Regions from separate parts of the Kribbella sp. NPDC048915 genome, predicted to be linked through region 1. Evidence: riboswitches for the same ligand, from Rfam matches in the RefSeq annotation. Region 1 holds a riboswitch; the other holds the start of a gene.

Region 1 (15,273 bases):
GAGAGCGCGCGAACTCGGCGTCGTCGTCGGCACCCTGCCCACCGGACCGCTCAATGCGATCACCGACGTGCCCGGCGTACAGGTCGGGCAGACCACGATCACCGGCGACGGGCTGAACACCGGCGTCACCGCGATCGTGCCCGACGGGTGGGCGGAGACGCTGCCGGCCGCGATTGCTGTCGGCAACGGGTACGGGAAGCTGGTCGGCAGTACGCAGGTCGACGAGCTCGGGGTGATCGAGACGCCGATCCTGCTCACCGGGACGTTGAGCACCTTCCGGGTCGCGGATGCGCTGATCACCTGGCTGCTCGAGCGCAACCCGAAGGCCACCAGCCTCAACCCGGTGGTCGGGGAGACCAACGACGGTCAGCTCTCCGACATTCGCCGCCGTCCGATCACGCCCGAGCACGTGTTCGCCGCGCTCGACTCGGCGTCGTCCGCGCTCCCGGACGAAGGCTGCGTGGGCGCCGGGACGGGGACCACGGCGCTGGGATTCAAAGCCGGGATCGGCACGGCCTCGCGGGCGCTGTCCGGGAACACGGTCGGGGCGTTGGTGCAGGCGAACTTCTCCGGTCTGCTGACCGTTCTCGGGCGTCCGATCCCGGCCGAGCCGATCGACGCGGACGGGAACTCCTGCATGATCGTGGTCGCGACCGATCTCCCGCTCGATGCCCGACAGCTCGGCCGGCTGGCCCGACGGGCGGTCTTCGCGATGGGCCGCGTGGGGTCCGACTACGCGCCGGGCAGTGGGGACTACGCGATCGCCTTCAGCACCACCCGGACGTCCGGCTTCGCCGACCGCGACCTTCGTGGCCCGTTCCAGGCCGTCACCGAGGCGGTCGAGGAAGCGTTGCTCAATTCGTTGACGATGGCCGAGACAACCACCGGCTTCCAGGACCGCACCGCTCGCGCACTCCCCCACGGCCTCGTCGCCGAGGCCTTAAGCAGGCACTGAAACGCGGTCGCTCGTCCGGGTCTGAACGGCTGAGGTGACGAGCGTGCCGAAGGCCAGGACGGCCGCGACCGTGCGGATCACATGGGCGACCTGCCAGCGATCGCGGACCTCGGGCTCAGCCTGTGGATCATCAGCACCCCACCCCGATCGGCTGCCCGATCGTCGCCGGGTCGTCGAGTACCGCGAGCATCAGGTGCGCGACGTCCGCCCTCGAGACCGAGAGGGTGCGCGGAACGGTGCCTCCAACAACGGTTCGGTACTGGCCGGTGAGCGCCTTGTCGGTGAGCTTCGGCGGGCGGACGATCGTCCACTCCGTGCGGCTCGACGCGATGTCCGCCTCCATCACGCGCAGGTCGGCATACACGTCGGCAGCGGACCAGTTGATCGCCGGGTACAGGATCCGCCGGTTGAGGAAGCTTTCGTCCGCGGGGATCGGTCCGAGCGGCGCGGCCGAGACCGCGACGAACCGCCGTACCCCGGTTGCCTCCATTGCGGCAAGGATCGACTTCGTACTGCGTGACGCGACCGGGCCGTCCTTACGTCCGCGGGGCCCGACGCCCGAGATCACCGCCGCGCTTGCGTCGACGGCCTCGCGCAACGGGTCCGCCGCATCGAGCCCAGGCACCCGGACCACCTCCAGCGACGGATGGGTGACCTCGAACGCCGACCGGACCACCGCCGTCACCTTGTGCCCCGCTTCGAGCGCCTGCCGGACGATCTGTCCACCGATCCCACCGGTCGCCCCGAACACCGTGATTCTCACCGCCGTCTCCCTCCGCATAGTACGAGAATCGTAATATATGGGATAGAGAGAATCTGGGTGGGGACGCCCAGGTATGCAGAAGTCGCCCAGAAAGCGGTTACCAGGCCCGATTTCGGAGGTTCTGCAGTGCTGGAGGTTCAGGGGTAGAGGTCGAGCAGCTTCTGACCGAGGGTGCGCAGCTCGGTGCGGAGCTCCGGCGGTCCGAGCACCTCGACCGCGTCGCCGAAGCGGCTGAGCGATGCCGCGGCGTTGGCGACCGACTCGATCGGGATCGTCACCACCACGCTCCCGTCCGGCTCGGGCACCGCGGCATCGACCGCCTTCACCAGCGCCGGATAGGAGACGTCGTGCATCGTGCTGGCGAGGCCGGGTGACACCTTGACGACCGCTTCGGCGGTGAACCGGACGCGGTCGAAGTTCTCCAGGTGGTCCTGCCAGAAGCGTGCGAGCTCGAAGTCCGTGGGTCGTTCGAACGACTCGTCGGTCGGCGTCAGGTCGAGGATGTTCGACACGCGATACGTCCGGACACCACCCGGCGCGGACGCCACGACATACCAACTGCCGTTCTTCAGCACCAACCCGTACGGCTCGAGGATCCGCTCGACCTCACGCGGCTCCTCCCACCGGCGGTACCGGACCTTGATCCGGCGGTCGTGGAGCACCGCGTCGGCGACCGCGGACAGCTGCGGCGAGGTTTCGGCGTCCCGGTACCAGGCGGGCAGATCGAGGTGGAAACGGTTCTTCAGCCGTCCGGCGCGGTCGCGCTGGTCGGGCGCGAGCGCGGCGAGCAGCTTGAGTTCGGCGGCACTCGTCTCCGCGGTCAGGCCGAGCGCGGCGGCGGCACCGGGCATCCCGACCAGGAACAACGCGGCGGCTTCCTGCTCGGTGAGGCCGGTCAGCCGGGTGCGGTACCCCTCGACCAGACGGTACCCGCCGGCGCGGCCCTGGTCGGCGTACACCGGCACGCCGGCGGCCGCGAGCGCCTCGACGTCGCGGTAGATCGTCCGCAGCGACACCTCGAGCTCGTCGGCGAGCTCGCGCGCGGTCAGCTGCCGGCGCGTCTGCAGCAACAGCAGGATGGACAACAGCCGGCTCGAACGCATGTTTCGAGGTTAGCCGTTATCACTGCCATGGATTGTCAGGTTTCGGCCGCAGGCTGGTCCGTATGACGACTTGGACCAAGCTGACCGGCGACTTCGACTTCTTCCAGGGGTACTACGACGTGCACCACCGCGAACTCAAGGAACGCCTCGCGGGCTGCGACGAGTGGATCGAGTACGACGGGACCACGACCGCGCACACGTACTTCGACGGGCAGATCAGCATCGACGAGACACGCTTCCCGACGAAGGGGGTGTACGGATTGTCGCTGCGCTTGTTCGACCCGGAGACCAGGCAATGGAGCATCTGGTGGATCAGCAGCAAGACGATGACGCTCTTCCCACCGGTGCACGGCGCATGGACCGAGGACGGGTCGCGCTGCCGGCTGGTCGGTGAAGACACCCACGAGGGCCGGCCGATCCTGTGCAGCTTCGAGTGGTCCGACATCACCGAGAACAGCGCACATTGGGAGCAGGCGTACTCCGAGGACGGCGGCGAGACCTGGGAGACCAACTGGACCATGGACTTCACTCGGCGGGACACTCCCCCACCCGCCCTCGACGTACCGAAGGTCACCGACGACTTCGACTTCCTGGTCGGCCGCTGGTCGTTCCACAACCGGCGGCGGCGTCCGGTGTTCGGCGAGCCACACGAGTGGTACGAGCACGACGCCACGCTGCAGGCCACGACGTACCTCGACGGTGCGATCAGTTTCGACGAGGGCTGGTTCCCGAGCGAAGGGTTCCGCGGCGCGACGTTCCGGATCTACGACCCGGAGACCAAGACCTGGTCGATTCACTGGATCAACAGCAAGCGCGGGAAGCTCGAATCACCCGTCGTCGGTTCCTTCGGACCGGACGGCACCGGCGTCTTCGAAGGGCCTGACGAGTGGGAGGGGCAGCCGATCGACGTCCGCTTCCACTGGACCACCGGGACCGACAAGGCTGCCTGGGAGCAGACGTTCTCGAACGACAACGGCCGGACCTGGACCACCAACTGGCTCATGGAGCACAGCCGGATCGAGTGAAATCCACCGGACAGCCGGCGAGCGCCCGGGTAGGTTGCCAGGAATGGACACCCCGGACATCGAGCGGGCGATCGCGGCCGCAACAGCAATCGCCCGCTCGCAGGGACTGCCGGCCGACGAGGCGACAGTGCTGCACAACTCGAACAAGCTGGCGCTGCGCATCACGCCGGGCGACACCTTCGCCCGGGTCGCTCCCCTGGGTGAAGAGGTCGCGCAGTTCGAGGTCGACCTCGCCCGGCAACTCGCCACGTCCGGAAGCCCGGTGGTGTCGCTGGAGCCGCGCGTGGAGCCGAAGGTGTACGTCGAGGACGGCTTCGCCGTGACGCTGTGGACGTACTACGAACCGCTGACACCACACGTCTCGCCGATCGAGTACGCCGACGCGCTGCAGCGACTGCACGTGGGGATGCGCACGATCGGCCTGCCAAGCCCGCGGTTCACGGATCGCGTCGCGGAGGCGGAGGAGATCGTCGACGACCCGACTCGTTCGCCCGAACTGAGTGACGCCGACCGCGCGTTCCTGGGCGACCGACTGCGCAGCGTCCGGAAGGCGATCGAGGAGCGCGGCGCCGCGGAGCAACTGCTGCACGGCGAGCCCCATCCGGGCAATCTGCTCGCCACCGAGGCAGGCACGCTGTTCATCGACTTCGAGACGTGCTGCCGCGGCCCGGTCGAGTTCGATCTCGCCCATGTGCCGCAGGCGGTCTGCGACCACTACCCGGGAATCGACGCCGAGCTTCTGGACGCCTGCCGGCAGCTCGTGCTCGCCATGGTCGCGGCGTGGCGCTGGGACGCCGGCGACCAGTTCCCCGACGGACGCCGGTTCGGCGAGGAGCTCCTGCGCTCACTGCGCGCGGGAGCTCCGTGGCCGACACTCGACACCCTCGCGGGTTAGGTCAGCCGACGGACCGCTTGTCGGTCAGGACCGCCGACGGACCGCTTGTCGGTCAGGACAGCCGGCGGACCGCGGCCAGCGTCGCCAGGGCGGCCTCGGTGGCCTCGTACCCCTTGTCCTCCCGGCTGTCGGGAAGGCCGGCGCGGTCCAGGGCCTGCGGGTCGTTGTCGCAGGTGAGGACGCCGAAGCCGACCGGTACGCCGGTGCTGACGCCGACCTGCATCAGGCCTTCGGTCGCCGCCTGGCAGACGTACTCGAAGTGCGGGGTGTCGCCGCGGATCACCACGCCGAGCGCGACCACGGCGTCGTACCCGGCCTTGGCCGCGTGCAGCGCCGCGACCGGCAGCTCGAACGAGCCGGGCACGCGGATGACCGTGTGCTCGGCACCGGCGTCTGCCACTGCGCGGAGGGCACCGGCGAGCAGACCGTCGGTGACCTTCGGGTGCCACTGGGCTGCGACGATCGCGACCCGGGCGCCTTCCACGCGGGGTACCTCGATGGTGGGTGCTCCACTGCCCGACATCATCCGGCTCCGTTCTCTTCGGTCAACACGCCACCTGGCAGATGGTGGCCCATCCGGTCACGTTTGGTCCGCAGGTACCGCAGGTTGTGCTCGGTCGGGTCGATGAAGATGCCGCGCCGCTCGACCACCTCGATGCCGTACCCCTGCACTCCGGCGAGCTTGTCCGGGTTGTTCGTCAGCAGCCGCGCCGAGGTCACGCCGAGGTCGGCGAGGATCTGCGCGCCGGTCCCGTAGTCGCGCGCGTCGGCCGGCAGCCCGAGGTCGAGATTGGCATCGACCGTGTCCCGGCCGGCATCCTGCAACTCGTACGCCTGCAGCTTGTGCAGCAGGCCGATCCCGCGGCCCTCGTGACCGCGCAGGTACACGACCACCCCGCCCTCGGCAGCCACCTGGCGAAGCGCCTCGTCCAGCTGCGGACCGCAGTCGCAGCGCAGCGACCCGAAGACATCGCCAGTCAGGCACTCGGAGTGCAGCCGAACCAGCGTGGGCCCGTCACCGATCTCACCGCGCACCAGCGCGAGCTGCTCCGAGCCGTCCACGATGTTGCGGTAGCCGTGGGCAACGAAGTCGCCGTACCGCGTCGGCAGCGTCGTCGTCGCGACCCGCTGGATCTGCGACTCGGTCCGCCGCCGGTACCGGATCAGGTCGTCGATCGAGACCAGCACCAGGCCGTGCTCGTCGGCGAATGTGCGCAACTCCTGACCGCGCTTCATCGTCCCGTCGTCGTTCACGAGCTCCGAGATCACCGCCGCCGGCGTCAGCCCGGCCAGTCGCGCCAGGTCGATCGAGGCCTCGGTGTGCCCCGGCCGGACCAGTACGCCGCCCTCGCGGCCGCGTAGTGGGAACACGTGGCCCGGCTGCACCAGGTCGTACGGCTCCGAGGCGGAATCGGTCAGCACACGAATCGTCCGCGCCCGGTCGGCGGCCGAGATGCCGGTGGAGATCCCGTCGCGGGCGTCGACCGAGATCGTGTACGCCGTCCGCATCCGCTCCCGGTTGTGCGGCGTCATCAACGGGATGCCGAGCCGGTCCAGCTCCGCCCCCTCCATCGGCACACACACCACGCCGGAGCTGTAGCGGATCAGGAACGCCAGCAACTCGGGCGTCGCCTTGGACGCCGCGAAGATCAGGTCGCCCTCGTTCTCGCGGTCCTCGTCGTCGACGACGATCACCGGCCGGCCGGCGCGGATCTCGTCGATCGCGTGCTCGATCGTGTCGAGCTTCAGTACGTCACCCATCTAGCCCACCGCCATCGGCTCGGGCGTCTCGGCCCGCTCGCGGTCCTGGATCTTCCACCAGGACGCGAATCCGAGGACGCAGAACAGTCCGTACACGATGTACATCGCGGCGGACGGATAGAAATGTGCTTGCACCAGCAGCGGTACGCCGACCACGTCGACGGCGATCCAGATCAGCCAGAACTCGACGAACCCACGGGCCATCCCGTACGTCGCCAGGATCGAACCGGTGAGGATCCACGCGTCCCACTGCGGGCCCCATGAACCGAGCGCCTGCAGTACGAAGTACGAAATCGCGTACAGCACGACACCGATCCCGAGCAGCTCGATCCGCTCCCGCGCGGTCGCCCAGCGTGGCTGCACGGCCGTCGCCGCACCGGCGTGGCGGGTCTGGTACCAGCGGTACCAGCCGTACAGGCTGACCAGCGCGAAGAACACCTGCCGACCGGCCTGACCCCAGAGGTCCTTGTCCTGCGGGGTGTCGAAGATCCCGCCGACGAAGACCGTGAACAGCAGCACGTTGCCGACGATGCCGACCGGCCAGGCGGCCACCAGCCGGCGCATGCCGAACAGTGCGCTGGCCAGGCCGAACACGTTGCCGACGATCTCCCGGACGAGCACCGGCGAGCCGGCGATCGTCACCTGGGAGTGCAGCAGCCAGTCGATCGGGTTCACTCCTGCGCTCCGTTCCGGTCCGTGCCCGAGCCGATGCCGACACCGTTGCCGACACCGTTGCCGACACCGTTGCCGGCACCGTTGCCGGCGGCAAGCAGGCGCTCGACGTACTTCGCGATCACGTCGACCTCGAGGTTCACCACGTCCCCGACCTGGTTGCGGCCGAGCACGGTCAGCTCCAGCGTGGTCGGGATCAGACTGACCCCGAACGTCCCGGACACGTCGTCCACGTCGGTCACGGTCAGCGAGACGCCGTCGATCGCGATCGAGCCCTTCTCCGCGACGTACTTGAGGATCTCCGGCGAGGTCGCCACCCGGACGTCCTCCCAGTGCTCGCCGGGGGTCCGCGACGCGATCGTGCCGGTGCCGTCGACGTGCCCTTGGACGATGTGGCCGCCGAGCCGCTCGTGCGCCGCGACGGCGCGCTCGAGGTTGACCGTCGAGCCCTTCTCCAGGCCGCCGAGGCTGGTGCGCTGCAGCGTCTCGCGCATCACGTCCGCGGTGAACGCGCCACCGCCGTACTCGACCACCGTCAGGCAGCAGCCGTTGACCGCGATCGAGGCACCGTGCGCGGCGTCCTCGGTCACCTTCTCGCCGCGGATGGTGAGCCGGGCGGCGTCACTTCCCACCAGATCCAGCGACTCCACGGTGCCGAGCTCTTCGATGATGCCGGTGAACATCTACTTTCCTCCCAGAGGAACCAGGGTCAGCCGGACGTCGTCGCCCAAGCGGCTGACGTCCGCTAGCTTGAACCGCCGCAGGTGGTCGATCGATTCCGCACCGAGGTCGCCGATCGCGGCGTACCCGGCGCCGAGCACGGCCGGGGCGACGTACGCGACGATCTGGTCGACCAGACCGGCGCGCAGGAACGCGGCGGCCAGCGTCGGACCGCCTTCGAGCCAGAGGTGCCGGATTTGCCGGTCGTCCAACTGCCGGAGCACCTCGGCGGGATCATGGGTCGGCAGCAGCAAGGTCTCCGCGCGGTCGTTGCGGACCCGCGCGGTCGGCGGGATCTCCCGATCGCCGACCACCACCCGCAGCGGCTGCCGCGCCACGGGGACGTCGAATTCATCGCGAACGGTCAGCTCGGGGTCGTCGTTCAGCACCGTCTGGGTGCCGACGACGATCGCGTCACAGGCTGCCCGCTGCCGGTGCACGTCGGCGCGTGCGAGCGGGCCGGTGATCCACTTGCTGGTGCCGTCCGGCGCCGCGGACCGTCCGTCGAGCGTGGTCGCGAACTTCCAGGTCACGAACGGCCGACCGGCCCGGACACTGTGCAGCCAGACGTAGTTGACCGCCTCGGCCTCGTCCCGCAGTACCCCCTCGAGAACCTCGACGTTCTTGCTCCGCAGCTTGTCGGCGCCACCGGCAGCGGTGCGGTTCGGATCCGGTACGGCGTACACGACGCGGGCGATCCCGGCCTCGACGAGGGCGTCGGCACACGGACCGGTCCGGCCGGTGTGGTTGCACGGTTCGAGCGTCACGTACGCCGTACCGCCGCGGGCGCGGGTACCGGCCATCCGGAGCGCCTCGACCTCGGCGTGCGGGCCGCCGGCGACGGCATGGAAGCCCTCACCCGCCGGATGTCCGTCGGAACCGGTGATCACACAGCCGACCACCGGGTTGGGATGCGTGCTGCCGATCCCTCTCGCAGCCAATTCGACCGCCCGGCGCATCCAGGCGATGTCGATCGGCGTCGCGTCGTTCACTTGCGGCCCCTCGTCGTACGGACGTACTTCCGGGGCCGTTGATCGGCACGTCCGCTCCGCCGCCCTGCCAGGACCGCTCGGATCCTGGCACCTCGGTCCGGTCTCGCCGGACCTCGCCGCCGCGGTCCCGTGGGCTCGCCGCCCACGCTCCGCGCCGCCGGGCGCCGGAGCGCACCCGCCGACCGCGTGCGCCTCCCATCCGGACTTTCACCGTCGGTCCTGGAATTCCACCAGGTCAACCGGTCGCCGTACCGCAGCGATCGGGTCGCGGACTGTCACCGCCGGCTCGGAATTACACCGACCCCGGAGCACGCGAGTGGGTTCACTCGTGCCTCCAGTATGCCCGCCCGCGCAATCCGCACCACGACCCAGGTCACATCCTGGGCGCAGCCGCGGCCGATATACCACAAGATCACTCGACTTTCGGTCGCGTCTCATACCTCGACGGGCACGGAATGTGCCGGGCGGAGACGGTGTTGGCTTGCTGACAGCGGGACCGACCGTTCCGCCTTTCCACGTTGGCTTGCAGTTGGACAGCAGAGGAGACAGTTGTGCGCGCGTTCGGCGCTTTTCGGCGGGTTGTCGCAGTCATCGGGGCCGTCACCCTGGCCGGTGCGATGGTTGCCTGCGGCAGCGACCAGGAGGATGCGGCCGCCGGCGGCCCGGATCTGGGACTGATCAAGGCGGGCACCCTGCGGATCGGCACCCTGACCGACGCCCCGCCGAACGTGTACGTGAAGGACGGCAAGTTCACCGGCTTCGACAACGACCTGATCACCGCGGTCGCGGCGAAGCTGAACCTGAAGCCCGAGTTCGTCGGCACCGACTTCTCCGCGCTGCTCTCGCAGGTGAACGGCGGCCAGTTCGACCTCGGCAGCTCGTCGATCACGGTCACCGAGGCGCGCAAGAAGACGGTTGCGTTCAGCAACGGCTACGACTTCGGCTACCTCGGGCTGAACACCACCAAGGACTCCGGGATCACGTCGTTCGACCAGCTCTCCGGCAAGCGCGTCGTGGTCGTCCAGGGCACCGTCCAGGACGACTACGCCACCGGCAAGAACCTCGACCCGGTCCGGGTGCCGAACTACAACGCCGCGCTCGGCCAGCTCAAGGCCGGTACGGCGGACGCCTGGGTCTCACCGGCCGAGATCGGCGAGAAGATGGCAAAGGAGCAGGGCGGCGGCACGGTGATCCTGGCCGCGAAGGAGCTCAGTGACGCGCCGATGGCGTTCGCCGTCGCGAAGAGCAACGACAAGCTCCGCGAGGCCGTCAACAAGGCTCTCGACGAGGTGATCGCCGACGGCACCTGGACCAAGCTCGTCGAGCAGTACTACCCGGGCCGCGCCGTACCGGCGAACTTCAAGCCCGGCAGCGGCTCGGTCCAGTTCACGGCTCCCAAGTCCTGATGGGCATCTGGTCCACCCTGAACGACACCTTCCTCGACTGGGAGTCGATGAAGGCGGTCCTGCCGGAGATGCTGAAGGTGGGACTGGTCAACACCCTGATCCTGGCGGCCGCCTCGGTCGTGCTGGGCACCCTGCTCGGCATGGTCGTGGCGGTCCTCGCCCTGTCCACCAAGCGCTGGCTGCGGTGGCCGGCGAAGATCTACACCGACATCTTCCGCGGCCTGCCCGCGATCCTCACCATCCTGCTGATCGGCCAGGGCCTGTCGCCGATCACCCGGCACTGGTGGGGCCCGAACCCGTACCCGCTCGGCATCCTCGCCCTGTCGCTGATCGCCGCCGCCTACATCGGCGAGATCTTCCGCTCCGGCATCCAGAGCGTGGAGAAGGGCCAACTCGAGGCCGCCCGCGCGCTGGGCTTCGGCTACACCAGCGGCATGCGGCTGGTCGTCATCCCGCAGGGCGTCCGACGGGTGCTCCCCGCGCTGGTGAACCAGTTCATCGCGCTGGTGAAGGAATCCAGCCTGGTGTACTTCCTCGGACTGCTCGCCAGCCAGCGCGAGCTGTTCCGGATCGGCCAGGACGCGGCCGCGACCAACGGCAACCTGTCGCCGTTGCTGCTCGCCGGCATCTTCTACCTGGTCATCACGGTTCCGTTGACGCACCTGGTGAACTACTTCGACAAGCGGCTGCGCGAGGGCCGGCCGGCCGAGCCGGAGGACGTCAAGCTGGAGGAGCTCGCCCATGCGAACCATTGAGGGCACCAGCCTGGAGGTGTCCGGCGTCGAGCTGGCGTTCGGCAGCAACAAGGTGCTGCGCGGCGTCGACCTCGCCGTACCCGCGGGACAGACCGCCTGCGTGATCGGGCCGTCCGGCTCCGGCAAGTCGACGTTGCTGCGCGCAATCAACCGGTTACTCGAGCCGGACGCCGGTGACGTGCGGCTCGGCGGCGAGTCGGTACTGCGGGGCAACCCCGACGAACTGCGCCGCCGGATCGGGATGGTGTTCCAGCACTTCAACCTGTTCCCGCACAAGAACGTGATCGACAACATCACGCTGCCGCTGCGCAAGATCAAGAAGCTCGACGCGGATGCCGCGCGCTCCGCCGCGCTGGCGCAACTCGAACTGGTCGGCCTGGCACACAAGGCCGACGCCCGGCCCGGGCACCTGTCCGGCGGGCAGCAGCAGCGGGTGGCGATCGCGCGGGCGCTGGCGATGGAGCCCGAGGTGATGCTGTTCGACGAGGCCACCTCGGCGCTCGACCCGGAGCTCGTCAAGGGAGTGCTGGCGTTGATGGCCGACCTCGCCGGGGCCGGTATGACGATGGTTGTGGTCACCCACGAGATGGGATTCGCCCGCGAGGTCGCGGACCAGGTCGCGTTCATGGACCACGGCGTGGTCGTCGAGTCCGGCGTACCCGGGCAGATCTTCGGCGCGGCCGAGTCGCCGAGGTTGCGCCAATTTCTGTCCCAGGTGCTTTAGCGTGTCCTTCAGCTGACGTGAGGTCCAGCTGAGGTAGTGCACCACCACCCACCGCCCTGGGGGGAACATGAACGTCCGCACGACGCGCACGGGGAACAGGGTCATCGGCTGGTTGATGATGATGCTGGTGAGCGCGGTGATCGGCACGGTGGTTGTCGCCGCGGCGAAGTCACCGGCCGACTCACCCGCGCCCGCTCCGGCCGCAGCCGGACCTGCAGCCCCGGCGGGACCGGCGCCGAGCCCACTGCCGGCGAAGTACGTGGTGCTGACGTTCGACGACGGCCCGGACGCCGCGTACACCCCTCAGGTGCTGGACATCCTGGCGAAGTTCGACGCGAAGGCGACGTTCTTCCAGGTCGGTGAGAGTGTCCGCAAGCACCCCGAGCTGACCAAACGGATCCATCAGGCCGGCCACAGCGTGCAGAACCACACCTGGACCCACGCCGACCTGCGGCACCTCGGCGCAGCCGCGTTCCGGAAGCAGATCACGTCGACGGACGAGGCGATCCGCGCCCAGACCGGTAGTACGCCGGCTTGTGTGCGACCGCCGTACGGCGGGGTCGATGCGGCCGTCCGGCAGCGGGCGAAGGCGATCGGCAAGGAACTGGTGGTGTGGGACGTCGACTCCCGCGACTGGAAGCGGCCGGGGACGACGGCGATCGTGCAGCGGGTGCTGAAGCAGGTACGCAACGGGTCGGTGATCCTGATGCACGACGGCGGCGGCAACCGGACCCAGACCGTGGCCGCGCTGCCGGTGATCCTGAAGGCGCTGAAGGCGCAGGGCTACGGGTTCCGCACCCTGACCTGCTGAGGTCTACGACATCCGGCTGCGACTTATGACAGCCGGCCGACCAGCGGGACCACGTCCGCGATCGACTGCACGACCCGCGTCGGCCGGTACGGGAACCGCTCGACCTCGTGCTCACCGGTCGAACCGGACAGGACCAGTACGCTCCGCAGACCGGCCTCGAGACCGCTGATGATGTCGGTGTCCATCCGGTCGCCGATCATCACCGTGGTCTCGGAGTGCGCTTCGATCCGGTTCAGCGCGCTGCGCATCATCAGCGGATTCGGCTTGCCGACGAAGTACGGCGCGACGCCGGTGGCCCGCGTGATCAGCGCGGCCACCGAGCCGGTCGCGGGCAGCGGGCCCTCCTGCGACGGACCGGTCGGATCCGGATTGGTCGCGATGAACCGCGCGCCGTCCGCGATCAACCGGATCGCCTTCGTGATCGCCTCGAACGAGTACGTCCTGGTCTCGCCGAGCACCACATAGTCCGGGTCGCGGTCGGTCAGCACGTACCCGACCTCGTGCAGCGCCGTGGTCAGACCGGCCTCCCCGATCACGTACGCCGTACCGCCCGGGCGCTGGTCCTCGAGGAACTGGGCGGTGGCGAGCGCGCTGGTCCAGATCGACGTCTCCGGGATGTCGATGCCCGCGGCAAGCAGGCGGGCCCGCAGGTCGCGCGGCGTGAAGATCGAGTTGTTGGTGAGCACCAGGAACTTCTTGCCCGACGCCTGCAGCGCCCCGATGAAGTCGCTCGCTCCAGCGATGGCGCGTTCCTCGTGGACGAGCACGCCGTCCATGTCGGTCAGCCAGGTCTCCACCGCTTTGGCCTCGGTCATGCGGTCATCGTAGAGGCTCCAGCGGCGGCGTTCACCGTCCGGAGGCTTGTTCGGCCAGGTCCCGGAGTTGCTCCACCATCGCGTTCGGGTCGTCGGCCGCGTAGACCGCCGAGCCGGCCACGAACACGTCCGCGCCGGCGTCGGCACAGCGCTCGATCGTATCGGCCGAGACGCCGCCGTCGATCTCGATCCACAGGTCCAGCCCGTGCTTGTCGAGCAGTTGCCGGGTGCGACGGATCTTCGGCAGACACACGTCGAGGAACTTCTGCCCGCCGAACCCGGGCTCGACGGTCATCACCAGGATCATGTCGAGTTCGGGCAGCAGATCCTCGTACGGCTCGATCGGCGTCGCCGGCTTCAGCGCCATCGCGGCCCGCGCACCCTTGGCACGGATCTCCCGGGCGGTACGGATCGGCGCCTTGCACGCCTCGACATGGAACGTCACGCTCGACGCCCCCGCCTCGACGTACCCCGGCGCCCAGCGGTCGGGATCCTCGATCATCAGGTGACAGTCGAGCGGCAGATCCGTCGCCTTCGCGAGCGACTCGACCACCGGGACGCCCAGCGTCAGGTTCGGCACGAAGTGGTTGTCCATCACGTCGACATGCAACCAGTCCGCAGTGGACACCGCCGCCGCCTCATCAGCCAACCGCGCGAAGTCCGCGGACAAGATGCTCGGCGCGATCTGAATCCCCATACCGCCAATCTATCGGCCCGCCTTCCCCCAACCGCCACCCCACCCACCAACTCCAACCAGGCCCCTTGCAGCCCAGCCGACGTCCGTCCGGCCCGCGCTTGTCCAGCCGACCGGGTGGCGTGCACGCTCGATAGGTAGTGCACCGCCGAGACGGTGTACGCACAGCTCAATTCACACTCAGGTGCACTACCTGTTGCCGGAGACGTCCTGTCGAACTGACACACGGGCCGCCGGTGGTGCCGGCAAGTGGTGGGTCAGAGGGTGAGTTCCTGGGTGAGGACGTCGCGGAGGGTCGTGGTGGGGCGGTCGAGGAGGGTGGGCAGGGTCGGGTCCACTACGGCGAACTCACCGCGGCGGGCGGCGGCGAAGATGCCCAGGGTGAGGTCGGCAGCGAACTCCGGCATGCCGTGGGCGATCGCCGTCTGCCTCCACTCCTCGTCGGGCACCGTCACGCGGGTGACCTTCCGCCCGGTGAGGTCCGTGACCAGCGCCGCGACGTCCGCGTAGTCGAACAACTCCTGCCCGGTCAGCGCAGGCGTGACTCCGGCGAGCCGCTCGGGCCCGGTGGGCGTGAGCCCGGCGAGGCGGTTGGGGTCGGTGGGTGTGAGCCCGGCGAGGCGGTTGGGGTCGGTGGGTGTGAGCCCGGCGAGCCGCTCGGGCCCGGTGGGTGTGAGCCCGGCGAGGCGGTTGGGGTCGGTGGGCGTGAGCCCGGCGAGGCGGTTGGGGTCGGTGGGCGTGAGCCCGGCGAGGCGGTTGGGGTCGATCAGGGCGATGGTGGCTGCTTCGGTCAGGTCTTGGTGGGCGGTCCACGAGACTGGGCCGTCCTCGGGGAGGATCAGCTCGCCGGTCTCCAGCGCGGATCGCAGCAGGTACACCGTCGTGCTCGCGTAGAACCCGTTGCGCAGCGATGTGAACGGTACGCCGGACTCCGCCAGGTCCTGCTCCGACGCGGCATGCCCGCGCGTGGCGACGAACAGCGAATCGGGACTCGCCGCCTGGTGACTGGTGTAGACGATCCGCTTCGCACCGGCCGCCTTGGCGACGTCGATCGCGACCCGATGCGGCTCCGGATCAGCCGGACCGGAGACAAGCAGGACTTGTGCGGCACCCTCCAACGCGTGCGCGAGCGCAACCGGATCGCCGAAGTCGCCCCGCCGTACCCGAATCCCACGCGCCGCC
Region 2 (15,273 bases), on a different contig from region 1:
GGTGTCCGCGCACCCGGACATCAACTTCGTGATCGAGTACAAGCCGCGCGAGCCGCGGGTGAAGATCATCTTCCCGAACGTCGCCCGGACGCTGCTCGGGATCGAGAAGATCGGCCTGCCCAACCTCGGCATCCTGCTCGACTTCGGCCACTCGTTGTACGGCCAGGAGACGCCGGCCGACGCGGCGCAGCTGGCGATCGACTACGGCCGGCTGTTCGCGATCGACGTCAACGACAACCTGCGCGGCTGGGACGACGACATGGTGGTCGGCTCGGTCCACCTGGTCGAGACGTTCGAGTTCTTCCACACGCTGCGCAAGAACAACTGGGACGGCGTCTGGCAGCTCGACCAGTTCCCGTTCCGCGAGGACAGCGTCGAGGCCGCCAAGCAGGCGATCCGCTTCCTCAAGGCGGTCCACCACGCGCTCGACGTACTGGACGAGGACGCGCTCGCGGCGGCGCAGGCCTCCCACGACGCCCTCGCCGCGCAACGCCTGGTGCAGAAGGTCCTGCTGAGTTCGATGGCGGATCTGGCATGACGCTGACCCAAGAGCACACGACGATGCCCGTGCTCGGCCGGCTGCCGATTCACAGCAGTAGGGCCGAGCAGATCGTGCACATCGCCGAGGCTGCCAAGCAGATCCGGATCCAGGACCTCAAGCTGGTTCACCACGCCGGCGCGGGGCACATCGGCGGTGACTTCTCCGCGATCGACATCCTGGCCACGCTGTACGGCGCGGTGCTCGACATCACGCCCGACACGGTGCACGACCCGGAGCGGGACCGGTTCATCCTGAGCAAGGGCCATGTCGCCGGGGCGCTGTACACCACGCTCGCGGCATTCGGGTTCCTGCCGGTCGAGGAGCTGGCGACGTTCCTCAAGCCGTTGTCCGCGCTGAACGGGCACCCGAACCGGAACAAGGTGGCCGGCGTCGAGGCCAACACCGGCCCGCTCGGGCACGGCCTCCCGGTCGCGGTCGGGCACGCGCTGTCGGCAAAACTCGACGTCTCGCTGCGCCGTACCTATGTGCTGGTCGGTGACGGCGAGCTGCAGGAGGGCTCGAACTGGGAGGCGATGATGGCGGCCTCGCAGTACCAGCTCGATCGGCTGACCGTGATCGTCGACCGGAACCGGCTGCAGCAGGGCGCGACCACCAAGGAGACCAACGACCTCGACCCGCTGCCGGAGAAGGCGGCCGCGTTCGGGTTCGCGGTGGTCGAGGTGAACGGGCACGACCACGGCGAGCTGCTGGACGTGCTGTCGTCGGTACCGTTTCGGCCCGGCAAGCCGACGTTCGTGATCGCCCACACGCACAAGGGCCACCCGATTTCGTTCATGAGCAACAACGTCGCCTGGCACCACCGGGTGCCGGACGCGGCGGAGTTCCAGCAGGCGCTGACCGAGCTGGAAACGGTTGTTCCCGGATATGCCAAGGAGCCGGCATGACAGCTGTACAGACCCCGTCGATCGCCGATCGGCCCAGGTACGACTGCCGGGACGCCTACGTCGCGACGCTCGCCGAGCTGGCCGAGGCGGACCACCGGATCGTTGGCGTCGTCAACGACTCGGTCGGGTCGAGCAAGCTGAACAGCTTCCGCAAGGCGTTCCCGGACCGGCTGATCAACGTCGGGATCGCCGAGCAGGACATGGTCGGGGTGGCCTCCGGGCTGGCCAACGGCGGCCGGATCCCGTTCGTGTCGGCGGCGTCCTGCTTCCTCACCGGGCGCGCGCTCGAGCAGATCAAGGCCGACGTCGCGTACTCGAACACCAACGTGAAGCTGTGCGGGATGAGCCCGGGCGTCGCGTACGGCGAACTCGGGCCGACGCACCACTCGATCGAGGACATCGCCTGGCTGCGCGCGATCGCGAACATGACCGTGATCGTGCCGGCCGACCCGATCGAGACCGCCGCCGCACTGCGCTGGGCCGCCGCCTCCCAGGGGCCGGTGTTCATCCGGGTCAGCCGGATGAGCGTGCCGCAGGTTTATGGCGACGACTACGAGTTCCGGATCGGCCAGGCGATCACGGTCCGCGCGGGCGACGACGTCACGCTGATCAGCAACGGAACCGTGTTGTGGCGGGCGCTCGCCGCGGCCGAACAGCTCGAGGCGGAAGGGATCTCGGCCCGGGTGCTGTCGATGCCGACCGTGAAACCGCTGGACGTCGACGCCGTGGTCGCGGCCGCGCGGGAGACGGCCGGCATCGTGACCGCCGAGGAGGCGGTGCCGGGCGGCGGACTCGGCGGCGCGGTGGCGGAAACCGTCGTACAGCACCACCCGGCGCGGGTGACGATGCTGGGGATCGACGAGTTCGCGCCGACCGGGTCGGCCGGTTACCTGCTGGACCGCTACGGCCTCTCGGCCGACGGCATCGCCGACGCCGCCCGCAAGCTGCTCAACCCGTCGAAGCTGCTCAGCCCAGGTAGCTGACCAGATCGGCGATCGAGATCATCGCGAAGCCATGAGCGTCGGCGAACGTCCGCAGGTCCGCACCGGTCATCAGGGTGCCGTCGTCGTTCATGAGCTCGCCGATCACCCCGACCGGCGGCAGGCCGGCCAGGCGGACCAGCTCGACAGTCGCCTCGGTGTGGCCGGGCCGCTGCCGGACACCGCCGTCGACGGCCCGCAGCGGCAGGATGTGGCCGGGCCGGATCAGGTCCGCGGGTTGCGCCGAGGGATCGGCGAGCACGCGAACGGTCCGCGCCCGGTCGGCCGCGGAGATACCCGTGCCGACGCCGGTGGCCGCGTCCACCGACACCGTGTACGCCGTCCGCAGGCTGTCCTGGTTGTCGGGCACCATCAACGGCAGCTCGAGCCGATCGAGCACTTCGGACGCGGCCGGCGCGCAGACGTAGCCGCTGGTGTACCGGACGAGCAGGGCCATCAACTCGGGGGTCGCGAGGCTCGCGGCGAACGTGAGGTCGCCCTCGTTCTCGCGGTTCTCGTCGTCGACGACCACGACCGGGCGTCCCGCGGCCAGCTCCGCGACGGCGTGGTCGACGGTGTCCAGCTGAGGTGCGATCTTGGTGACGGTGTTCACGGTCGGTGTCCTCTCGGCAGCGCACTGAACGGCACTCCGGGGCAACGACACGCTCCACGCCTGGTCCGACCTCGCGACCGGGACGTGCAGCTGTCACGTGCGTCTTCCCATCCGGACTTTCACCGTCGGTCCCGGAGTTCCACCGGGTCAACCGCTCCTCCTCGCGGAGTCACGGGTCGCGGACTGTCACCGCCGGCTCGGAATTTCACCGACCCCAGAGCACGTGTGTTCTTTCCAGCCTCAGCTTAACCGCATCCAGCCTTCCAGGAGTGTCATGTCCATCTCATCTCTCCGCTCATCCGTCTGGCGTGAAGTCGAGCTCGTCGCCACCGGTGAGGCGGTCGAGTTCGAGCACGACAGCGGTCTCGTGCTGCGGCGGCCAACGTTCGACGACGGTGACGCGCACCGCAAGGTCCGCTTCGCGGCGCCGCTGGCCGGGCGGTGGCGCTGGGCGAGCGGCTCCGAGTCCGGCGAGTTCGACGTGTCACCCGCGCCCGACGGCGAAAGCAATCCGTTCTACGCGCACGGCTTCTGGAAAATGTCACCCGGCGGCCGCAGCCTGGTCCACGCCGACGGCACCCCGGCACTCCTGGTCGCGGACACCGCCTGGGCGCTGCCTTGGCGCGCCACACCCGACCAGGTCCGGGAGTACGCCGCGGACCGCAAGTCCAAAGGCTTCAACGCGGTCCTGTTGATGACCGTGCAACCCGACATGCGGGCGGTCGGGCCCCGCGACCGCACCCAGGACGAAGGGTTCGGCGTCGGCTTCGAGGACCTCCCCGACGGCCGTCTGACCAAGCTGAACGTCGAGTACTTCCAGTACCTCGACGAGCTGCTCGCGATCCTCGTCGACCACGGCATCGTCCCGGTGCTGCAGCCCGTGTTCCACGGCTTCGGCTGGAAGGGCCTCGACGTCGCGGGCACCGTCGTACCGCCGGCGGAGTACGCCGCGTACTGCCGGTATCTCGTCGCGCGGTACGGCGCGCGGCCGGCGATCTACCTGGTCGGCGGCGACGGTACGGGGACCGAGCCGCAGACCGCGGCCGGTGGCGCCGAGGTCCACGCGATCGACTGCTACGCGCAGCCGACCGGCATCCACTACCGGCCGCACATCCACGCCAACGCCCATCAGGACGCCGACTGGCTGGACTTCCAGTGGTGCCAGACCGGTCACAACGGCGAACACGTCCAGGAGCGGGTCGCGGACATGTGGCGCAACCAGCCCGTGAAAGCGGTCGCGAACGGCGAACCGACGTACGAACACACCGGGCGGACCGGCGTCGCCGAGGGCTGGTGGCAGGGCCACGAGGCGTGGAGCAACCTGTGCGCGGGCGGCACGATGGGCGTCGTCTACGGTGCCGGCAGCCTGTGGCAGTGGCGGTTGCATCCGGACGAGCCGGGCCACCCGGAGTACTTCGTCGCGCCGGGCGCGGGCTGGCGCGAGGCACTCGGCTTCGAGGGATCGACGTACGTCGGCCTGCTCGGGAAGATCCTGGCCGGGCTGCCGACAACCGACATGGTGCCGGACTGGACCCGAGCGATCTCGGGTCGTGCGTTGACCCTGCCGGGCGGTGGCCTGATCGTGTACCGGGAGCACGGCGGGCCGGTGATGGTCTTCGACGACACCGTTCCGCTGGGCTACACGATCGTCGATCCGCGCGACGGTTCGGTGGTCGCGACCGGGAAACGCGAGGCCGCGGACCGTCCGCTGCCGGACGCGGGCGGGGCGCCGCGGGTCTACATCTGCCTATAGTCCTTCTCGTCGCCGCAGTGATACCGGAGTGAAGGGGGTTCCGTGAACAGCAACCGCGCAGTGCGCCGGCCCGGGCTGGACGAGCTGCGGCTGCTCGCGAAAGTGGCCCGGATGTACCACGAGAAGGGCATCCGGCAGCCGCAGATCGCAGCCGAGCTCAACCTGTCCCAGGCGCGCGTGTCGCGGATGCTGAAGCAGGCCGTGGATGTCGGCATCGTACACACGGTGGTAACGATGCCGAGCGGCGTCCACAGCGACCTCGAGGACGAGCTGCAGGGCAAGTACGGGCTGCGGGACACGGTCGTCGTCGACACGCTCGGCGTCGGGGACGACGTACTGCCCGCGCTCGGCTCGGGCGCGGCGGCGTACCTGGACATGACGCTGACCGGCGGCCACGTGGTCGGGATCTCGTCCTGGAGCGAGACGTTGATCGCCGCCGTCGACCGGATGCCGCGCAAGAGCGTCCCGGTGGTCGACAAGGTGGTCCAGATCGTGGGCGGTCTGGGTGACGCCGCAGTACAGATGCAGGCCACCCGGCTGACCGCGCGGTTCGCCGAGCTGACCGGTGGGATGCCGGTCTACCTGCCCGCGCCCGGCCTGGTCGGGACGCCCGCGGTGCGCCGGGCGATGATGAACGATGTGTCCGTTCGGGACGTTCTGGGCACCTGGGGACAGCTCACCGACGCCCTGGTCGGTATCGGCAGCCTCGAGCCCTCGCCGCTGCTGCAGCGCAGCGGCAACGCGGTCGCGGAGGCCGACCAGGACGAGCTGCGCCGGCTCGGAGCCGTCGGGGACGTGTGTTTCCGGTTCTTCGACGAAGAGGGAAAGCTCGTGCGTTCGACGTTCGACCAACGGGTCATCGGGGTGACCGCGAAGGAGTTGCTGGCGGTGCCACGCCGGATCGGCGTGGCCGGCGGCGAGCGGAAGTACTCCGCGATCCGCGCCGCCCTCCTCGGCGGCTGGGTGAACATCTTGATCACCGACCTGGCGATGGCCAATCGTCTGCTCGATGGAGCCTGACGAGCAGCGGGAGGTCTACGCCACCATCGACCTGGCGTTGCGGGTCGGTGAGGTGCTGCTGTCCAGCGGCGCCGGGACGGCGGATGCCACCGCGACAATCCTCGGGGTGACCGCGGCCGGCGGGCTGCGCGGGTGCGAGGTGGACATCACGTTCACGTCGATGGCGGTCTCGTACCAGGCCGCGCCGGACGTGGCACCGGAGACGCACATCCGGCTGGTCCGGTACCGCTCGCAGGACTTCTCCCGGCTGACCGAGGTCGATCGGCTGGTCCGGCGCCTGGCCCGCGGCGACCTGACCCGCGAGGAGGCGTCCCGCGAACTCGCCCGGATCACGTCGGCGGGCCCGCCGTACCCACGGTGGAGCTCGCTGCTCGGCTGGGGCGGCATGGCCGGCGGCGCCACGCTGCTGCTCGGCGGCGGCTGGCTGATCACCCTGATCGCGGTGCTGACCGCGGTCGTGATCGAGTCGAGCAACCGATGGTTCAGCCGCCAGCGGCTGCCGGCGTTCTACCAACAGGTGATCGGCGCGTTCGTGGCAACCGCCGTCGCGCTCGGTCTGTACGCCGTCCACGCGCCGGTGAAACCATCGCTCGTCGTTGCCGCAGGCATCATCCTGCTGCTGGCCGGAATCGCCCTCACCGGTGCGGTCCAGGACGCCATCACCGGGTACTACGTGACCGCCGCGGCCCGGTTGCTCGAGGCGATGCTGCTGACCGGCGGCATCATCGCCGGCGTCTCACTCGGCCTCTCGCTCGCGGTGAAGTTCGGGATGCGCGTGGGCGTCGAGCCGCAGACCGTCCAGCTGGCGAACCTGCCGATCATGGTGCTGTCCGGCGCGGTGATGGCGGTCTCGTTCGCGTATGCGACGTACGCACCGCTGCGGGCGCTGCTGCCCGTCGCCGTGATGGGCGCACTCGCCTCGCTGGTGTTCACGCTGATGACGCGCGCGTCCTTCGGCCCGGCGTGGTCCACGGCCGCTGCGGCCTTCGTCGTCGGCCTCGGCGGGTACTCCGGTGGCCGCCGGACCGGCGTACCGCCGCTGGTCGTGGTCGTCGCCGGGTCGATCCCGTTGCTGCCCGGACTGACGATCTACAAGGGCCTCTACGAGCTGATGAACGCCGGCCAGGTGGTCGGCATCGTGAGCCTGACCACCGCGGTCGCGATCGGCGTCGCGCTCGCCTCCGGGCTGATCCTCGGTGAGTACGTCGCCCAGCCGATCCGCCGCGAGGCGCGCCGCCTCGAGGACCGCCTGGCCGGTCCGCGGCTGGTCGGCCCCCGCCGTCCGATCCGGCGCCGGACCGGACGCACCACCCGTACCACCAGGCGCCGCCGCCGAGCCGCGTAGCCGCCGGTTGTCGCTGTGGGTGTGGTTTACTGCCGTTTGGTGCGATTCCACGGTGTGACGGTTGGACTTTGATCCAGGCCCGTCGGCTTCGCCGCGAGGCGGAGTGACCCGGTGCGACCGGGGCCACGCGGTGATACCCCGCTTCAGCTCGGACCTCGCGTCCCTGGCCCATCGTGAGTTGGTGGAGAGCGAAGCATGTTCACAGGACGAATTGAGCACGTCGGGACCGTCGCCGGAATCCAGGGCGACCTGCTGCGGGTGACGTCGGACGTCCCCGTCGATCCGGGCGGTGCGGTGTGCCTCGACGGCATCAGGTTCACCGCGGAGCCGGCGCCGCTCGGCGAGATCCACGTGGTCGTCACCGACGAGACCAAACGCCGGACAACGCTGGACCGGATCGCTGTCGGTGCGACGATGCACGTCCAGTTGCCGGTGGCGATCGGCGAGCGCATCGACGGCCACCTGGTCCAAGGGCACGTCGAAGGCGTCGGCAAGATCCTGCGGGTGGACGTGGAGCCGGGCGGGCAGCGCGTCTGGATCAAACCGCCGGAACGCCTGCTGGCCCGCCTGGTGGCGAAAACCTCGGTCGCGATCGACGGTGTCAGCGTGACCGTGGCCGAATTGCTGAAGGACCGGTTCTCGGTCGTCCTCGTGCCGAACACACTCGCGAAGACGAAGCTCGGTGCGCTGGTCGCGGGGGATCGGGTCAACCTCGAGAGCGACCTGCTGGTGCGAATGGCGCGCGATCAGCACGGTCCCGAGCTGATGCGTGCGGTCGCGCGGCTGCCGTGGGCCGGACACCTCAGCGGTGAGATCGGTGTCCAGAAGGTGGTCGCGCAGATCGCTGCCGGCGGTGGAGTGGTCGTCTGGGATCCCACCGCGGAGGGCGAAGGCGATGTGGTGTTCGCCGGCGAGCGGTTCCGTCCCGAGGCGATGCGGTTCCTGCTGACGCAGGCCTGCGGTCACACCACGATCCCGTGCGACGCCGACGTACTGCGCCGGCTGAAGATCGACCCCATTCCGGGGCGAAGGCGACCGCCAGGGTACGGCGATGCATGTGCCAGTCGACCTTGCGTCGGCGCCGGGGACAGGGGTGTCGGCCGCCGAGCGCGCCGCGACCGTACGGCGGTTGGCGTCGCCGGATGCGGCGCCCGAGGACTTCCTTCGGCCGGGGCACGTGTTCCCGCTCGCGGCCCGCCCCGGGTTGCTGTCCGAGCGCCGCGGGCACACCGAGGCGACCGTTGCCCTGTGCAAGGCCGCAGGTCTCGCGCCCGTCGGCGTCTGCTGTGAGGTGATGCGTCCGGATGGCGTGATGGCCGGTGCCGCGGACCTCGAACAGTTCGCGCTCCGCTGGGAGCTGCCGATGATCGACATCCACGACCTGGCCCGATGGTTGTGAAAGGCAACGCGCTGTACGACGATCCCGCCTTCCTGGACGGCTACCGGCGGCTGCGTCGATCGGGCCGGGCCCTCAATGAGCCGTTGGAGATTCCCGCGATGACCGCGGCCCTTCCGCCGGTCGCCGGGGCGCGCGTGGTGGATCTTGGCTGCGGTGAAGGCGACCTGGCGGTTCGGCTCGCCGAGGCGGGGGCCGTGGACGTGCTGGCGGTCGACGCGTCGGAGCGGATGCTGGCGGCGGCACATCCGCATCCGCGGGTCCGGTACCGGCGCGCCGACTTCGCCGACTTCGACGTACCGCATGAGTCGGTGGAACTGGTCGTGAGCAGTCTGGCGCTGCACTATGTGGAGGATTTCGACGATCTGGTGGCACGGGTCGCGCGCTGGCTCGTGCCGGGCGGGGCGTTCGTGTTCACGATCGAGCATCCGATGGTGACGGCGCCGGTCGTGGCCGCGGACTGCGTGGTCGACGACTACGCGGACGAGGGGCGGCGCGAGCGGACCTGGTTCGTCGCGGGCGTGGTGAAGTATCACCGGACGATCGGGACCGTCGTGACCACGCTCCGCCGGCACGGCCTGTGGGTCGAGCGCCTCGACGAGCCCGTGCCGACCGCCGAACATGTTGCGGCCCACCCCGAACTCGCCATCCACCGCCGCCGCCCGCCGATCCTCCTGGTCGCCGCGCGTGCGTTAGAGTTACCGACTGGAAACATCGGCGGACCGCCGGAGCAGCCCGGCGGGCACCGCACCGACCTGGGTTGAGCGGGGCCGACGAGGAGGATCGACGTGGCACTGGGTAGGACGTCCCCACGGGACCTGCCGCTGTTCGCGGATCTGTCCGGACGCGAGATCAGGGAGATTTTCCGTGCGGGTGAAGAGGTGTCGGTACCGGCCGGCTGGTCGCTGATCCTCGAACAGACGCCGCCGGACGCGGCGTACCTGATCCTCAGTGGCACCGCGGCGGTCCGGGAGAAGGGCGTGGAGATCGCTGAGCTCGGCCCGGGGGACATCGCCGGTGAGGTCGCGGTCCGGAAGAACACGTTGCGGACGGCAACCGTCACCGCGAAGTCGCGGCTGCAACTGCTGCACTTCACCCGGGAGAAGTTCGACGACCTCACCCGCCGGCTGCCGGCGTTCCGGGACGCCATCGACGCCACCATCGCCGAGCGCCGCGGTGGTTCCTGAGCCGGAGCGGGTGGTCGATCTCGCGAGTATGCAGCGCGAGTTCGAGCGGACCCTGCTGGGCGGCGAGCGGAAGTTCACCCGGATCCAGGTGGCCGAACGGGCCGGGATCTCGATCGAGCGGGCCGAGCGGATGTGGCACGCGCTCGGATTCGCGACCGTGCCCGACGACGAGATCGCCTTTACCGATGACGACGTCGAGGCGCTGCGGCTGGTCGTGGCGCTCGAGGACGACGGGTTCATCGAGGCGTCGGTGGAGTCCTCGCTCGCCCGCAAACTCGGCCAGACGCAGTCCCGGCTGGCGTCCTGGCAGTCGGCGATGTTCCTGGACTTCCTCGCCGGGTCGAAGCTGTCCGCGGACGAGGCGATCGAGGTCGCCGGATTGTTGCTGCCGGCCATGGAACGGCTGCAGACCTACGCCTGGCGCCGGCACCTGGCGGCCGCGGCCGGCCGGGCCATGGCCGGTTCGGACGAGCTCGCCCGCGGCATCCGGGCGGTCGGCTTCGCGGACATCGTCAGCTTCACCCGGCTGACCCGTCGGCTGAGCGAGACCGAGCTGGGTGAGCTGATCGAGCGGTTCGAGGGCACGGCCGCCGACGTGGTCGCGCTGAACGGCGGCCGGGTGATCAAGTCGATCGGCGACGAGGTGCTGTTCGTGGCCGACACCGCCGCCGAGGGCGCCGCGATCGCACTCGCGCTGCAGGATGCGGTGAACGCCGACGAGAGTCTGCCGGAACTGCGGATCGGGCTCGCGTACGGCACGATCCTGATCCGGCTCGGGGACGTCTACGGCGAGGTGGTGAACCTGGCCGCCCGACTCACCACCGAATGCAAACCCGGCCGCGTCCTCGGCGACCGCGAACTCGCGGCCGCCCTGGACGGTCACCCGGACTACAGCACCCACCGATTGCGGCGGGTCGCCGTCCGCGGCTATCGGCACCTGGTCCCGTATGCGATCCAGCGCGCGGACTAGGGCCGGTGTGTCACTTCGACAGGACGTGTCTGCAGATCCTGGTCTTTTACAGGGTGAGGTGCGCTGCGAGGGCGAGCCGATCGGCGGACACGTCCTGTTGAGCTGACACGCGTGACATACCGTGGCGTGCGTGCGCGAGATCAGGACGCCGGCTGAGCTGAGGCAGGCGAGTGGGGATTCGATCGTCGAGTGGGCGGCTCAGGGGTTCGGTCCCGGAGTCCGGGTGTGGGCGTCGGGTGCCGCGGTGGCGGTCGCTTCACCGAAGGTGTCGAAGCACGACCGGTTGGCTGTGGTCGGGCCGGTGGACGATGCGGTGCGGCTGACGACCGAGGTGCTCGCCGAGGTCGGGTCGTCGTACCGGCCGTTCGGCGAGGAGCGCCTGATGCGGGAGTTGGCGGCGCGGGTTCCGGGTCTGCGGTTCTCCGCGGCCTTCGGCTGGATGGACGCGGACGAGCCGCCGTCGGTGACGACAGCGGCTGCTTGGCTGGACGGCGGCGACGGCGTCGAGGCCTTGCTCGCGGAGGCCTCGCCCACGTCGTACGCGTGGCCCGGACATCCCGGTGTACGGCGATGGGCCGCGGTGACCGGTGAGCGCGGGCAGCTGCTGAGTGTCGCGGCGGATGCGTGGAGTGCGCCCGGCGTCGGGTTCCTGGCCGGGGTCGCCACGCATCCTGTTGCCCGGGGCAAGGGGCTGTCGCGGCAGGTGTGCGGGTTCGTCACCGCCGAGCTGGTGAAGCGGCACGGACGGGCGGCGTTGATGGTGGACGGCGAGAACGCGGCCGCGATCGCGGTGTACCGGCGTCTGGGCTACACCTATCGGCGGGTTGCGGCCGCGTCGCTCGCGCACGTGTCCTGAGTCACCTCGTCGGCTTGACGGTGAGGGTCACCCCGGGCGTCGACTTCCCGGTCGGCGCTGCGGGTGTCGGGGTCGGCGTCGGACTGACCGACGTCGTGGCGACAGGGGCGGGTGGCGGCGTGAACGGCGCCGTCGTTGTGTCCTTGCACTTGTCCGGGTCGTCCGCCAGATAGTCGCCGTTCTCGTCCGGCGTGACGACGGCCTGCGGGAACACATTGCTCGACGTGTCCACCGGCCGCTTCCGGAAATTGGCCGCACAGTCCTGCAGCGGCAGGCTGATCGGCATCCCGTCCTGGTCGTACAGCCGGACCGAGAGCTGGTTGCCCTGGGCATCGAACGGGTAGATGTTCGTGACCGGGTTCCCGTTCAGGGTGAGGCCGTCGGGCGGATAGTAGTTCGACCTGTCGTCGCGGCCGTAGTTGTTCAGGAAGCCGAACGACGCACCGGCGTACGCCGCGGCCAGGAACGCGGGGACGACGACCGCCGCGACCACATTGAGCGGTACGACGTACCACAGCCAGCGCCGGTCCTGCTGAGTGCGGCGACCGATCCACACCGACAGCGCGGCGCCCGCGATCGCGCCGACCACGGTCACCGACATCGCCCCGAACAGCGCGAAGAATCCGCCGGCGCCGATCATGCCGCGCACGACCCACCAGACCGGCTGGCCGATCGTCACCAGTTCGTGCCGCACGTTGTCGGGAATCTGGTCGATCCAGCCCCGGATCGCCGCGGCGCCCCGAGCGCCCCGCGGAGTGTCCAGGACGATCCGCGGGTCGTTGTCGCGCAAAGCCCGCAGCCCGAGCGTGGACGCCGCGAACAGCACACCGAACCCGACCACGCCGAAGAACGCGGTCAGATCGTGCGACCAGGCGAAGATCGCGACCGCGACGAAGAACGGGCCGACGGTCGCGGCGATCAGGCCCCAGACCAGGGCCCGTCCGGCCGCCTTGAGCTGATCCTCGCCGGCGGGCTCGGTGCGGGCCGGGTAGCCGGCCGCGGTCCGCAGTTCGTCGGCGTACTGCCGTGGTGTCCCGAGCCTGTTCTGCAGGTCGCCGAAGGAGGGACTGTCGCCGAGCTCGCCGGCCACTTCGCTGAGATGGTCGGTGACATCCTGGAGGACGTCCTCGAGTTCGCCGGGCGGCAGATCGCTGAGCTCGGCACGCACCTGCGTCAGGTAGCTCGCGACCGCTCCGGTCAGGGTGCTGTTCACGCGGCCTCCTTCTTCGACAGCAGTACCGACATCGTGTCGGCGAAGTGGTTCCAGGTCTTGGCGGATTCGGCGAGCAGTTCGTGGCCGCGCTTGTTCAGCCCGTAGTACTTGCGGTGCGGGCCTTCCTCGCTGGGTTGCACGTACGACGTCAGCGCCCCGGCCTGGAACAGCCGCCGCAACGTCCCGTACACCGACGCGTCCGCCACATCCTCGAGCCCCGCCGCCCGCAACCGGCGCAACACGTCGTACCCATAACCGTCTCCGTCCCGCAGCACCGCCAGCACCGCGAGATCCAGCACCCCCTTGAGCAACTGGCTCGTATCCACACCCACCTCCACTGTTCCGCCACGAACACTACTACACATTGCGGAGTACTACACCAAACCCCATCCGCCGAGTCGTGGATTTCGGCGGCCGCCAACCACCAATCGCCACGACTCGGCGGAGGTCGTGGGAGCCAATCGCCACGACTCGGCGGACGGAGGGCGGGTGCGACGGGTTTGCTTTGTCGGGCGGGCGCGGGGTCGCAGGTCAGGCGGCGTAGCTGCGGCGGCGGTAGGTGGCGAGGTCTTCGGTGATGCGGGCCACGACTGTCTGCGGGGCCTGGAGGACGTCGTACGCCGTGACGAGCCGGAGCAGCCAACCTTCGCGCTCGAGGTTCTCGCGACGGCGGATGTCGTTGCGCCATTGGCGCGGGTCCGCGAGGTGATGCCGGCCGTCGTAGTCGATGCCGAGCTGACGGTCGGGGTAGCTGAGGTCGAGGGTGGCGAGCCAGCCGCCACCGGAGTCGTTGACGACGTGGCCGATCGTCGGCTCGGGCAGTCCACCCAGGACAAGGACCATCCGCAGCCTCGATTCCATCGGGGAGTCCACGCCGGCCCGCACCAACCTGGCCGCCGCACGCGCCAGTCGTACGCCGCGGACGCCGATCGCGGCCGCTGACGCTTCGACGAAATCCGTCGGCTCGGCGGCGGTTCGGCGTACGAGTGCGTCTCCCGCCGCGACCAAGTCCGGAAGATCGTGGTACGGCGCGAGATCGAGGAAGGTCCGCGCAGGAGACGTCAGCGGCAGTTCGGCGGGCGACTCCTGGTCGAGATGTTGGACCTCGTGCACGCGGAGCCCTTGCACGCGTGGCAAGGTCAACCGTGGATTGCGTTGGACGGTGACATGGACGACGTCGCCGGCGCGATGGTCGCCGGTCCACAGGCTCAACGCGGTCTGATGGCTTACGACGGCGCCGGGCGTCAGCATCAACGCAGCTGTGGCCTGCAGTTGCGGGGTGACGGTCACAGCTGCGTCGACGTACACGGGGCCGAGCACGCGGCGGTACGCCGGTCCGCGGAGCACGCCACGCGATAGCCCCGCGGCACGTGCCTCCGCAACCGTGAACAACATCTACTCATTGTCCCGAGTTCGCCGATCTCGCGGCGCGCGTTGTCCACAGCCCGCCGAGTCGTGGCGATTGGCTCTCGACCCTTTCGCCGAGTCGTGAATTTCGGCTGTTGTCAGCAGCCAATCCTCACGACTCGGCGAGCCGCCGAGCCGAACCGGGTGCTCGGGTCAGTTCTTCGGGTCGTGGAGGTTGGGGCGTTGGGTGGGGGTGGTGATGCGGACCTCGATGGACTGAGGTTTCGTCGGGGCGGTCACGCGGCCGGCGGAGACGGGGATGTTGAGTTTGCTGGCGGCCAGGTCGATGTCGATGGTGGCGCCGGTGTCGTTGGGGCTGGTCCACTCGGTGTCGGACAGCGTGACGGCGAGGCCGATGACGCGGCCCTTGGGGATGATCTGGTCCTGGGCGCGCAGCGGAACGGTCACGGTGGTCCATTGGCCGGGCTTCAGCGGGGTCGGCTTGGAGAGCGACTTGCTGTGCGCGGCGTCGATCCACCCGCGGCTGACGATGCCGTGGTCGCTCTGGGCGGTGAGCTTCTCGACGGTGTAGTAGCAGCTGTCGTCGTAGTCGGTGCTCGATCCTTCGCAGGTGCTTTCGTCGGTACGGCGGATGCCGGTGTACCGCTCCGCCTCGCCGTACTCGATGAGTCGCGCGGTCACCGGTGTGGTCGTCGAGTCGGACTTCAACCGGAGCGTGACCGACGGCGTACCGCTGATCCGCAGCGGCGCGGTCAGTGGTGCGGACAAGAACATCTGCCGGCCCGCGATCACGTCGGTCGGATCCGCGACGATCTCGTCTTCGCTGAGGTCCGGGTCGTCGGTGATCGTCACCGAACCCTTGCCTGCGGCACCTAGTTTGCCGGCCGCCAGCGGAACCGGGATCGGGCGGTTCACGGCCGGCCAGGTGCGGTAGTTCTTCCACACGTCGGGCGCGGTCTCGACCGAGACCATCGGCTCCTTCAGCACACCGTTCTGCAGGCCCTGCAGCCAGTAGTCGAACCACTTGTGCAGCTCGTCGACCCACTCGTCACGCCGGAACTCGAACGGGTCGACGTGGTCCTCGAGGCCGAGCCACAGCTTGCGTGGCACGTTGTTGCGGGACAGT

What was found. A riboswitch is a leader RNA that binds a small molecule or an ion and turns the genes downstream of it on or off. The one in region 1 is predicted to bind FMN.
Region 2: it holds a riboswitch for FMN, as region 1 does, so the genes downstream of both, ribB (3,4-dihydroxy-2-butanone-4-phosphate synthase) here and ribD (bifunctional diaminohydroxyphosphoribosylaminopyrimidine deaminase/5-amino-6-(5-phosphoribosylamino)uracil reductase RibD) in region 1, are expected to answer to the same signal.

The regions. Positions count from the first base shown of each region.
Region 1 is NZ_JBEZFT010000022.1:50,178-65,450, reverse strand. Features, by position in the region: gene AB0B82_RS14595 (P1 family peptidase) at 1-955, shown strand, start outside; gene AB0B82_RS14590 (NAD(P)H-binding protein) at 1,086-1,718, opposite strand; gene AB0B82_RS14585 (WYL domain-containing protein) at 1,856-2,821, opposite strand; gene AB0B82_RS14580 (hypothetical protein) at 2,884-3,846, shown strand; gene AB0B82_RS14575 (aminoglycoside phosphotransferase family protein) at 3,890-4,741, shown strand; gene ribH (6,7-dimethyl-8-ribityllumazine synthase) at 4,794-5,264, opposite strand; gene AB0B82_RS14565 (bifunctional 3,4-dihydroxy-2-butanone-4-phosphate synthase/GTP cyclohydrolase II) at 5,264-6,502, opposite strand; gene pnuC (nicotinamide riboside transporter PnuC) at 6,503-7,177, opposite strand; gene AB0B82_RS14555 (riboflavin synthase) at 7,174-7,857, opposite strand; gene ribD (bifunctional diaminohydroxyphosphoribosylaminopyrimidine deaminase/5-amino-6-(5-phosphoribosylamino)uracil reductase RibD) at 7,858-8,853, opposite strand; FMN riboswitch at 9,069-9,202, opposite strand; gene AB0B82_RS14545 (ABC transporter substrate-binding protein) at 9,438-10,292, shown strand; gene AB0B82_RS14540 (amino acid ABC transporter permease) at 10,292-11,047, shown strand; gene AB0B82_RS14535 (amino acid ABC transporter ATP-binding protein) at 11,034-11,771, shown strand; gene AB0B82_RS14530 (polysaccharide deacetylase family protein) at 11,899-12,582, shown strand; gene AB0B82_RS14525 (HAD-IIA family hydrolase) at 12,606-13,397, opposite strand; gene rpe (ribulose-phosphate 3-epimerase) at 13,429-14,094, opposite strand; gene AB0B82_RS14515 (NAD(P)H-binding protein) at 14,349-15,273, opposite strand, start outside.
Region 2 is NZ_JBEZFT010000010.1:21,997-37,269, reverse strand. Features, by position in the region: gene AB0B82_RS08130 (TIM barrel protein) at 1-538, shown strand, start outside; gene AB0B82_RS08125 (transketolase) at 535-1,446, shown strand; gene AB0B82_RS08120 (transketolase C-terminal domain-containing protein) at 1,443-2,429, shown strand; gene ribB (3,4-dihydroxy-2-butanone-4-phosphate synthase) at 2,413-3,039, opposite strand; FMN riboswitch at 3,133-3,266, opposite strand; gene AB0B82_RS08110 (DUF4038 domain-containing protein) at 3,314-4,792, shown strand; gene AB0B82_RS08105 (sugar-binding transcriptional regulator) at 4,835-5,812, shown strand; gene AB0B82_RS08100 (threonine/serine exporter family protein) at 5,802-7,157, shown strand; partial or broken gene AB0B82_RS08095 (3,4-dihydroxy-2-butanone 4-phosphate synthase) at 7,353-8,117, shown strand; gene AB0B82_RS08090 (3,4-dihydroxy-2-butanone-4-phosphate synthase) at 8,209-8,556, shown strand; gene AB0B82_RS08085 (class I SAM-dependent methyltransferase) at 8,547-9,317, shown strand; gene AB0B82_RS08080 (cyclic nucleotide-binding domain-containing protein) at 9,342-9,740, shown strand; gene AB0B82_RS08075 (adenylate/guanylate cyclase domain-containing protein) at 9,730-10,710, shown strand; gene AB0B82_RS08070 (GNAT family N-acetyltransferase) at 10,841-11,566, shown strand; gene AB0B82_RS08065 (hypothetical protein) at 11,568-12,779, opposite strand; gene AB0B82_RS08060 (PadR family transcriptional regulator) at 12,776-13,105, opposite strand; gene AB0B82_RS08055 (hypothetical protein) at 13,311-14,174, opposite strand; gene AB0B82_RS08050 (Xaa-Pro dipeptidyl-peptidase) at 14,340-15,273, opposite strand, start outside.